One region of the Lactococcus sp. FSL K6-0773 genome, then DNA from elsewhere that is predicted to be linked to it. Evidence: riboswitches for the same ligand, from Rfam matches in the RefSeq annotation. Region 1 holds a riboswitch; the other holds the start of a gene.
The links. A riboswitch is a leader RNA that binds a small molecule or an ion and turns the genes downstream of it on or off. The one in region 1 is predicted to bind lysine.
Positions count from the first base shown of each region.

Region 2: it holds a riboswitch for lysine, as region 1 does, so the genes downstream of both, MHB61_RS09770 (amino acid permease) here and dapA (4-hydroxy-tetrahydrodipicolinate synthase) in region 1, are expected to answer to the same signal.

Region 1 covers NZ_JBBOVF010000001.1:210,085-215,496, forward strand. The annotation lists gene tkt (transketolase) at 1-605, shown strand, start outside; gene MHB61_RS01100 (hypothetical protein) at 700-954, shown strand; gene MHB61_RS01105 (MIP/aquaporin family protein) at 1,326-2,189, shown strand; gene MHB61_RS01110 (aspartate-semialdehyde dehydrogenase) at 2,284-3,360, shown strand; gene MHB61_RS01115 (NUDIX hydrolase) at 3,371-3,826, shown strand; lysine riboswitch at 3,891-4,066, shown strand; gene dapA (4-hydroxy-tetrahydrodipicolinate synthase) at 4,167-5,060, shown strand; gene MHB61_RS01125 (MgtC/SapB family protein) at 5,100-5,412, opposite strand, start outside.
Region 2 covers NZ_JBBOVF010000001.1:1,961,819-1,967,230, forward strand. The annotation lists gene MHB61_RS09770 (amino acid permease) at 1-1,459, opposite strand, end outside; lysine riboswitch at 1,617-1,799, opposite strand; gene MHB61_RS09775 (undecaprenyl-diphosphate phosphatase) at 1,982-2,836, shown strand; gene rpsF (30S ribosomal protein S6) at 3,028-3,321, shown strand; gene MHB61_RS09785 (single-stranded DNA-binding protein) at 3,351-3,851, shown strand; gene rpsR (30S ribosomal protein S18) at 4,024-4,269, shown strand; gene MHB61_RS09795 (metallophosphoesterase) at 4,469-5,242, shown strand; gene MHB61_RS09800 (DUF960 domain-containing protein) at 5,324-5,412, opposite strand, start outside.

The DNA.
Region 1 (5,412 bases):
ATGATTCCATTGCTGTTGGGGAAGATGGTCCAACTCACGAACCTGTTGAACAATTAGCTTCTGTTCGCTCAATTCCTAATTTGGATGTAATTCGTCCAGCTGATGGAAATGAAGTAGTGGCTGCATGGCGTCGTGCTGCATCAAGTAAAAGCCGCCCAACCGCACTTATTTTGACTCGTCAAAATCTTCCAGTTTTACCTGATACTTATGAATTGGCTGAAGAAGGTCTGAATCGTGGGGCTTATATTCTTTCAAAAGAAGAAGGAAAACTTGAAGGAATCATCATTGCGACTGGTTCAGAAGTAGCATTAGCTCTTGAAGCTAAGAAGACTTTGGGTTCTGGCATTCGTGTCGTTTCAATGCCTTCAATGAATATTTTTGACGAACAAGAAGCAGCTTATCGCGAAGAAATTTTACCAAAAGATGTAAGACGTCGTTTAGCGATTGAAGCTGGTACAAGTTACGGATGGGGTAAATATGTTGGACTTGATGGTGCAACAGTTACAGTAGATACTTGGGGCGCTTCGGCACCAGCAAATATCGTTCTTCCAGCTTACGGATTTACTGCTGAAAATGTAGTTAAAGCATACAAAGAGCTTGACTAATATTGAAAAAGGAGTTCTGATTTTTTGTCAGAGCTCTTTTGATTACAAACAAGTCTGTCAGTAAATTTTAATTAAAAAATAGAAAGGAAATAAGATGGGGATTTTACTTGCAATTATTGTGGGAGTAGCTTCAATTTTGAACTTAATGTATGGACAAAATCAACCAATCCAATATTTACTGACGGTTCTGTCAGTAATATCTTTAATCATTTATCGTGGGAAAAGAACTAAAAGGGTTCATTATAATGGATATGGTCAGAATTATTTTACGATAGGATTTACTATTTGTATCCTTAGTTTTGTGGGAACGGTAGGAATTTTGATTGGCTTCTTGTTTCATTTAGCATAATATGTTAAAATTTAACTATGCGATGAGTCGAATAATTCTACTTTGTAGAATTTCGAAGCTAAGGAATACTGGGAAATTGGGTTTTCCGCGCAGGAAGCGTGAGTATTTGTCAAATTGTGTGAACCTTTTTGACACACTTTTAGTGCCTTTAAAAGCCCTCGAAAGAGGGCTTTTTTTACGTAACGATTAAAATAATTAATAAAAAAATCTTGTTATAATCAGATGAATACAATGCTGAAAAAATATATAAACAATCTATTGTAGGAGTTAATCATATTTTCGATGTTATTATTAGCAAGAGTTAAGAAAAATATGATAAAATTGAAGTGTCAACATCTTTATATATTTTTCAAAATAGAAAGGAAATTATCATGGATGTTTCATGGATGACAAAATATATTGCTGAGGGATTGGGAACTATGCTTCTCGTCTTGCTTGGTAATGGTACAATTGCTGGGGTAACCCTCAAAGGCTCTAAAAATGAGGGCATGGGTGGTCTTGCAATTGCGTGGGGATACGGAATTGCGATTTTAGTTCCTGTACTTGCTTTTGCAAATGTTTCAGGTGCACATATTAATCCAGCAATTACAATTGGACTCGCTTCAGCTGGCTATTTCCCTTGGGCACATGTTGCACAATATATTTTGGCACAACTTATTGGTGCAATTATTGGTCAATTACTTGTTGTAGCGATTTATAAAGAATACTTCGCTAAAACTAATGACGGAGCAATTTCTTTAGGCGCTTTTTCAACAACTAACGCTTTGGATAATGGTTCAAATCGTGGAAAAGCAATTTTCAACGGATTTATCAATGAAGTAATCGGAATGTTTGTATTTGTTTTCGGAATTCTCAGTTTTACAACGAACTTCTTTGGTGCAGAATCAATCAAATGGATGACAAGCTACGCTCAACAACAAGGAGCTGATGTTACAGCGAATGCAACAGTAAGCCAAATTTGGGCTTCTGTTTCAGGCGCTTCATCATCTAAAATGATTGGTGCGCTTGCTATTGGTTTAATGTTTGTTGGTTTGGTTACAGCATTTGGTGGACCAACTGGTGCAGCATTGAATCCAGCACGTGACCTTGGTCCTCGTATCGTTTATAGCTTCTTACCACAATCAGTTGTTGGTGAAAATAAAGACGCTAAATGGTGGTACGCTTGGGTTCCAGTTGTTGCCACAATCGTTGGTGCAGTAATTGCAGCTACAGTCTTTAAACTTATGTTTAAATAAAAACAAAAATTTCTGTCGAAAGGCAGATTTTTTCTTGCCCTTATAACTTAAAAGCGCTATAATAATTATAATTTACTGAAAAGGACAGACAATTATGACACAATATAATATCGCCGTCGTTGGTGTTACTGGTGCCGTGGGTACACGTATGCTTGAACAATTAGAAGAATCTACACTTCCTATAGAAACCGTACGTGCGCTTGCAAGTAAACGTTCGGCAGGAAAAATTGTTGAATTTAAGGGGCAAGAGCTTGTTGTAGAAGAATTGACTGAGGATAGTTTTGAAAATATTGATATTGCTCTTTTTTCAGCCGGAGGCTCAGTATCAGAAAAATATGCCCCTTATGCTGTAAAAGCTGGAGCTGTTGTCGTAGATAACACCTCATTTTTCCGTCAAAACCCTAATGTCCCCTTGGTTGTTCCAGAAGTTAATGCACATGCTTTGGAAAAACACAATGGAATAATTGCCTGTCCTAATTGCTCAACGATTCAAATGATGGTTGCTTTAGAGCCGATTCGTCAAGCTTATGGGCTTGAGCGAGTAATTGTCAGCACTTATCAAGCGGTCTCTGGTGCGGGTCAATCAGCAATTAATGAAACAAATCGTGAACTCCAAGAAGCACTTGATGGAAAAGCACTGACAGAATTGTCAGCAGAAATTTTACCGTCTGCTGGAGATAAAAAACATTATCCAATTGCTTACAATGCGCTTGCACAAATTGATGTATTTACTGACAACGATTATACTTATGAAGAAATGAAAATGACAAATGAAACCAAGAAAATCATGGAAGATGATTCAATTGCGGTTTCGGCAACTTGTGTCAGAATTCCAGTTCTTTACGGTCATTCTGAGTCAGTTTATGTTGAAACGAAAAAAGTAGCAGATATTGCTGAGGTTAAACGTTTGATTTCTGAATTCCCAGGAGCTGTTTTAGAAGATGATGTTGCTCATCAAATTTATCCACAAGCCATTAATTCAGTTGGTCGTCGTGAAACTTTTGTGGGTCGTATTCGCCGTGATTTGGATGCAGCAAATGGGATTCATCTTTGGGTAGTTTCTGACAATTTACTCAAAGGAGCAGCTTGGAATTCTGTTCAAATTGCTGAAACGCTACATGAGCGTGGCTTAGTTAGACCAACTCATGAGTTAAAATTTGAACTGAAATAGAGTCTGTTAAATGAGTTATATCAGTAAAATTCGTGAAAAAATTGGCCATGAGCTTTTGATTTATCTGGGAGCAGGCGTTATTGTCTATTCTGATGAAAAAATCCTCTTACAAAAACGTAAAGATAACGGAACTTGGGCTTTACATGCGGGTGGCATAGAAGTTGGTGAAGAACTTGAGGAAACTGCTCGCCGAGAATTATTTGAAGAAACGGGACTAAAAGCAGGTAAACTTGACCTTTTAGGAATTTATTCAGGACAAGACCGTTTTATAACTTATCCCAATATGGACCAAGTTTATATGCCAGGCCTTTATTATATTTGTCGAGATTTCACAGGGAGTTTAAGACCACAAATGAGTGAAGTTGAAGAGCTGAAATGGTTTAAATTTAAAGAAATTCCAAAAAATATTCATGAGCCAAATCGCCGTGTTATCGAAGATTTCATCCAATTAATTGCGAAAGAATAATAAACTAGACTGTATAAAAATAAAATTTTTGACCTCGTTTACTAAAGTATGCTATAATAGGTCAAACAAAATTAGAGGTTGCGAAGACGAAGAAGTTAGTGGAGCGGTGAACGCACTGAAGCTGATGGCGGCGTTCTTTGCCGAAAGAAAAATTGTCACAAAATTTTTCTTGGGCTGTGTGGTTAAATCCTACAGACTGTCTTTCTGTCAGTACTGACAGAAAGGGGAGCTAATCAAAATAATTTTTGACGAACTTTTGAGAACCTCTTTTGCATAAAAAGAGGTTCTTTTTGACCTCTTGACAAGAGCTTGTCAGTAAGCTCACACATAAGGAGAAATTATGTCAGCAAAAGAAACAATTGAAAAATTACAAAATGCACGTATCATCACGGCCCTAGTGACCCCTTTTAAAGAAAATGGCCAAATTAATTTTGGAGCATTTCCTAAGCTCATTGAGGATTTACTTGCTAATCATACGGAAGGCCTTATCTTAGCTGGAACAACGGCTGAATCGCCTACTCTTACTCATGATGAAGAATTGGCAATTTTTGCTGCGGTTAATAAAATAGTGGATGGCCGTATTCCATTGATTGCAGGTGTTGGGACTAATGACACACGTGATTCGGTTGAATTTGTCAAAGAAGTTGCTGAACTTGGTTACATCGATGCGGGACTTGCAGTGACTCCTTATTACAACAAACCTTCTCAAGAAGGAATTTATCAACATTTTAAAGCCATTGCTACTGCGAGTGATTTGCCAATTATTTTGTATAATATTCCAGGAAGGGTGGTCACTGAAATTCAGGTAGAGACCATCTTACGATTAGCAGAACTGGAAAATGTAATTGCCATCAAAGAATGTACAAATACTGATAATCTGGCTTATCTCATTGAAAAGCTACCCAAAGACTTTTTAGTTTATACTGGAGAAGATGGGCTAGCTTTTCACACTAAAGCTTTGGGAGGTCAGGGTGTAATCTCGGTTGCCAGTCATATCCTAGGTCAAGAATTTTTTGAAATGTTTGCAGAAATAGACCAGGGCTCTATTCAAAAAGCAGCGGCTATCCAAAGAAAAATATTACCCAAAATAAATGCACTTTTTAGTGTCACAAGTCCGGCTCCAATCAAAACGGTTTTGAATGCAAAAGGATATGAAGTTGGTGGCTTACGTTTACCACTTGTAGCTTGTACTACTGAGGAAAGTAAAATAATTCTTGAAAAAATTGGAAATTAAAAAATACCCTTTTAGGGTATTTTTCTTTATAAAAGTAGGTCAATATTCAATTGATTTAATCTTATCATTCGATTTCAAAAGACTCATTAACGAAGCGACTTCATAAGCTTTTGGTAAGTTCAAATATAGCTCTGTTTTTAAAGAATTATTTGATTTTTTTTCAACTTTTATACTAAGAATTTTGACATCTTCCTCTTTCAGCTGTTGTTGCAACAGTTGAAGCCCTTCAAAATCTTCTAATTGAAGAATAAGATGATCGCTCGTCGCTGATTTTATCCATCGATAATTTTGGTGTAAAATAATTTGAAAAAGTAAAATAAGTAAAGTAGCTACAATACCTATAAAATATAAT
Region 2 (5,412 bases), 1.8 Mb from region 1:
TATGACGACTTAAATCAACCTCTTTAAGGGGGATAAGTTTCGTTTTGTTTTTAAATTTATAACCCAAGTAAAGGATGAAGAAGAGTGGGATTGCGGCATACATGATGACACCTTGCACCCAAGTTTTACCAAAAAGAAGCATTGGGTCTTGGCCGAGTGTGACTAAAACGGTCATAATTAAGGCTAAGATTGGACCAAATGGGAATAGTTTTGCATGATAAGGTAATTTTTTAACATCTTTTCCTTGAGCGACATAGGCGCGGCGGAAGCGGAAGTGGCTAATTGCAATCCCAATCCAAGCAATAAATCCTGTTAAACCAGAGGCTGAGACGAGGAATGTAAAGAAGTTAACTCCGTAAATTGATGTCAAGAATGTGAGTAAAGCAACAGCAGTTGTAGCTAATAAAGCAATGAAAGGAATCCCGTTTTTTGAAGTTTTTGAGAAAATCTTTGGTGCGCCACCATCTTTAGCTAGTGAATAAAGCATCCGAGTAGAGGCATACATTCCAGAGTTTGCTGCTGAAACGACAGAAGTTAAAACAACGGCGTTCATGATAGAAGCTGCAATAGAGAGACCAACACGTTCAAATACAATTGTGAAAGGGCTTTGAGCAGCTGAATCTCCTCCAACTAAGTGGGGGTCGGTAAATGGAATGATAGCCGCCATCACGAAGATAGATAAGATATAAAAGACAAGAATACGCCAGAAGATAGAGTTCATAGCTTTAGGAATTGATTTTTCAGGATTTTCAGCTTCGCCAGCTGTAATTCCGAGCAATTCTGTTCCTTGGAAAGAGAAACCAGCGACTAAGAGTACGCCGAGAATCCCTCCGCCGGTAGTGAAACTACCAAGTCCTCCGACAAAACCATGATTACCAACTGAAAGATTTTTAGCGACGTCAATATGACCGCCCATAATTCCAAAAATAGATAAGAAACCAATAATCAAGAATAAAACAACAACAGTAATTTTAATGGCTGACAACCAATATTCAGTTTCGCCAAAAGTTTTAACTGATAAGGCATTGATTGCAAAGACAATAATTAAGGCAATCAGTGAAAAAATCCAACTTGGAACATCTGGTAACCAGAATTTGATACAAAGGGCAACGGCTGTTAAATCAACCGCTACGGTAATTGCCCAGTTTAACCAATAATTCCAACCTAGAGCAAAACCAAAAGCTGGGTCAACATAACGTGTTCCATAGTCTGAAAAAGAACCAGAAGTGGGTAAATAAGTGGCCATTTCACCAAGTGATGTCATGAGGAAGTAAACCATTGCTCCGATAAGAACATAGGCAGTCAGTGCACCAAATGGTCCTGCCGTGTGAATGACATCGCCTGAAGTCAGAAACAATCCAGTTCCGATTGTTCCGCCAAGGGCAATCATGGAAACATGACGTGATTTTAAGCCGCGTTTTACTTGCGTCTCAGTAGTTGAGTTTGAAGAATTTTCCAAAATTCTCTCCCTAATAAAATTTATTCTACACCGACTTGTTTGACTCAGACTCAACCTTACTCCTGTTTAGTTTAGAAAAGTCTGAGAAAAACAAAAAAAGCAATCCTACTAGATAGAATAGATTGCTAAAGGTCCGACAAAATTTTAAAAATTTTCTTGAACGAATAGCCCTCCGCATGGTTATTAACCATTTGCGACAGTCTAGTGAGTTTTTCTCACTAGCCCAAGAACTTTGCTGAGCAACAAAATTCTTTCGGCAACCTCTCCTCCTCTAAATACGCGTCTTTGTTGTGCTCCAACTCGGCGTAGATTCATATCAGTTGCGACCTCTATCGATGTGTTATTTGTAATTCTAGCGCAATTTTAAGATGATGTCAAGGAAGAGAATGTAAAATTAATTACAAATAATCACTTTCTTTGTAAGTTTATTCATTTGTCATTTATGATATACTTATGAGGATAGGACTGCTATGTCAGTCAATAAAAATCAGTCTTTTTACTGAAATTTTCTAGGAGCAAAATATGGATTTTATTCGTGCCATTATTTTAGGTATTATTGAAGGAATCACTGAGTGGTTACCTATTTCCTCAACAGGACATTTGATTATTGCTGATGAATTTATTCGTCTTAATCAATCAGCAGCTTTTAAAGAAATGTTTGATGTTGTGATTCAGCTAGGAGCAATTTTGTCAGTTGTTGTTCTTTATTTTCATAAACTGAATCCATTTAATAAGTTAAATCCAACTGATAAACAAAAAACACCACGTGAGATTCAATTAACTTGGCGTTTGTGGTTGAAAGTTTTGATTGCGGCTTTACCAGCAGCGATTATTGGTTTACCACTTAATGACTGGTTGGACAAACATTTTTACCATTTTGTTCCTGTTGCCTTCATGTTAATTATTTATGGGGTAGCATTTATTGTCATTGAGCGTCGGTGGGTACCAAACCATGAATTTTCCGTAATGAATATTGACCGTTTGCCTTATCGTGCCGCTCTTTATATTGGATTATTCCAAGTGCTGTCTTTACTTCCAGGGACATCGCGTTCAGGTGCGACAATTGTCGGTGCTTTATTAATTGGTGTAAGTCGTGAAGTTGCCGCAGAATTTACCTTTTTCTTGGGTATTCCAGTTATGTTTGGGGCTAGTTTCATCAAAATACTTCACTTTTTCAAAAATGGGAATTCTTTAAGTTTTGAACAATTTGGGGTCTTGTTAGTAGCTTGTATAGTTGCCTTTGGGGTATCAATGGTTGCCATCAAGTTCTTGACCGATTATGTGAAAAAACATGATTTTACTTTCTTTGGGAAATATCGGATTGTGTTAGGGATTATCCTTCTTATTTATGCAATGTTTAAAGCCTTTTTGGGCTGAGAATGAGATAAATTATGCCAACTCTCTTTAGTTGGTATTTTTTATTTTAAAATAGTTCTCTTTGCTGAGGGAAAGTTTAAATGTATTCTTGCTAAAAATAGAAAAAAGTGATAGAATATAACTCTGTGGGAAAAACTCACAACTTACGCAGGACTCAACCTGCGTCATTAGTCCAAAAGGAGGAAAAATCAATGACTAAATACGAAATTCTTTATATTATTCGCCCAAACATTGATGAAGAAGCAAAAGCTGCCCTCGTTGAACGTTTCGATGGAATCTTGACTGACAACGGTGCTGCAAATCTTGAGTCTAAAGACTGGGAAAAACGTAAACTTGCTTACGAAATCAATGATTTCCGCGAAGGTATCTACCACATCGCAACTTTTGAAGCTGAAACAACTTCAGAAGCTTTGAGCGAATTTGACCGTCTTGCTAAGATCAACCTTGACATTCTTCGTCATATGATCGTTAAAGTTGAAGCTTAAGAGCTTTCATTTCTAAGGAGAAGTTCATCATGATTAACAATGTTGTATTAGTAGGACGCATTACTCGCGATCCTGAACTTCGATACACCCCTCAAAATCAAGCTGTCGCAACATTTTCATTGGCTGTAAACCGTCAATTTAAAAATGCGAATGGCGAACGTGAGGCTGATTTCATTAACTGCGTTATTTGGCGCCAACAAGCTGAGAATTTGGCGAATTGGGCTAAAAAAGGAGCTTTGATTGGGGTAACTGGTCGAATTCAAACACGTAACTATGAAAATCAACAAGGTCAACGCGTTTATGTGACTGAGGTTGTGGCTGACAGTTTCCAAATGTTGGAAAGTAGATCTGCTCGTGAAGGTATGGGAGGCGGAACTTCTGCTGGTTCATATTCTGCACCTAGCCAATCTACAAATAATACTCCACGTCCACAAACGAATAACAATAATGCAACACCGAATTTCGGTCGTGATGCTGATCCGTTTGGTAGCTCACCGATGGAAATTTCGGATGATGACCTTCCATTCTAATAGGGTGAAATAATTGACGCTAAAGCGCCTAATTATTTCACGGAAACCGCTATGGCGGATTTCCTAACCCTCTTACTAGTTATTATGAAAAGCAGAATCGGCTTTTCATAATAACTAGTAATCCTAAGGAAACTTTAAACAGACATCTAAAAATAATATAAGGAGAAATAAAATGGCACAACAACGTCGTGGCGGCTTCAAACGCCGTAAAAAAGTTGACTTCATCGCTGCAAACAAAATCGAAGTCGTTGACTACAAAGACACTGAACTTTTGAAACGTTTCATCTCAGAACGTGGTAAAATCTTGCCACGTCGCGTGACTGGTACATCTGCTAAAAACCAACGTAAAGTGGTTAACGCAATCAAACGCGCGCGCGTAATGGCTTTGCTTCCATTCGTAGCTGAAGACCAAAACTAATAAATGAAAGGCTGCTTCGGTAGTCTTTTTTTGTATAAAAATTTGATAATTAGAGTTGATATTTACTGACAGAAAGCTCGGTTCTGTCCGAATTTACTGACCAGAAATTTGTTAGAAAAAGAGAATAGATTGATAACTTCATCAAGTATTTTTGATTAATACTATGTTTTTGTCAGTGAATTTATGATAAAATGGACAAATGATTGAATTGATAATAGGAGCAGTGCTCTTAAGTTTGTTAATTTATGGAATTTTTATAGAGCCTCATTTGATGAAAGTGAGACATGTAAAAATCGCTCAAAAACAAAATTTAAAAATTGCTCATTTTACCGATACCCACTTTGCTTGGCACACGACTAGTCGTCGTTTTAAAAAATTTGCTCGAAATATTGCTAATGAACAGCCAGATTTAATTATTTTTTCTGGAGATTTATTTGACAAGGTTGCTTGGGCAAAAAATCGAGATTGGACTGATTTACTGACGATATTGTCAGAACTTAAAGCTCCTCTTGGGAAATTTGCGATACTTGGTAATCATGATTTTGATGATGAAAAATCGTCAAGGTTTGTTGAAGAGTTTCTAGAAAAAGCTGGTTTTGTTCTGTTGAAAAATTCATCAGTTGTCAAAGATAATTTATCTATTTCTGGGGTTGATGACTGGCGTGAGGGACGGCCTGATTTTGAACTTGAGCCTATTGATGCAACATTTTCGCTTTTAGCCCTTCACGAACCGGATACTATTTTAGACATGGAAACAATTAAGGAATTTGATTTAATTCTTTCTGGTCATAGTCACGGAGGGCAAATTCGGATAGGAAATTGGCGTTTACGCAATAAGGGGTCAAGTAGTGCTGATGCTGGTTTGTATCAGCTCAATGACCGAACAAAATTGTATGTTAATCGTGGAATTGGTTTGACTTTCTTACCTATTCGTTTTGGGGTGCCTCCAGAAATTGTGTATTACTACATCTAAAAAAATCTGTCAGTAATTTTGACAGATTTTTTTATTTTTTTATTTAAAAATTTACTGACAGCTTTGTTAAAAATTCTGTCATTACATTTCTCTTGCAGTCATGATCGTTTCGCGTCCCATATTATCAACGGCTCGGTAGTGTAGAGGCCATTCAGGATTAAAAGGGTAGC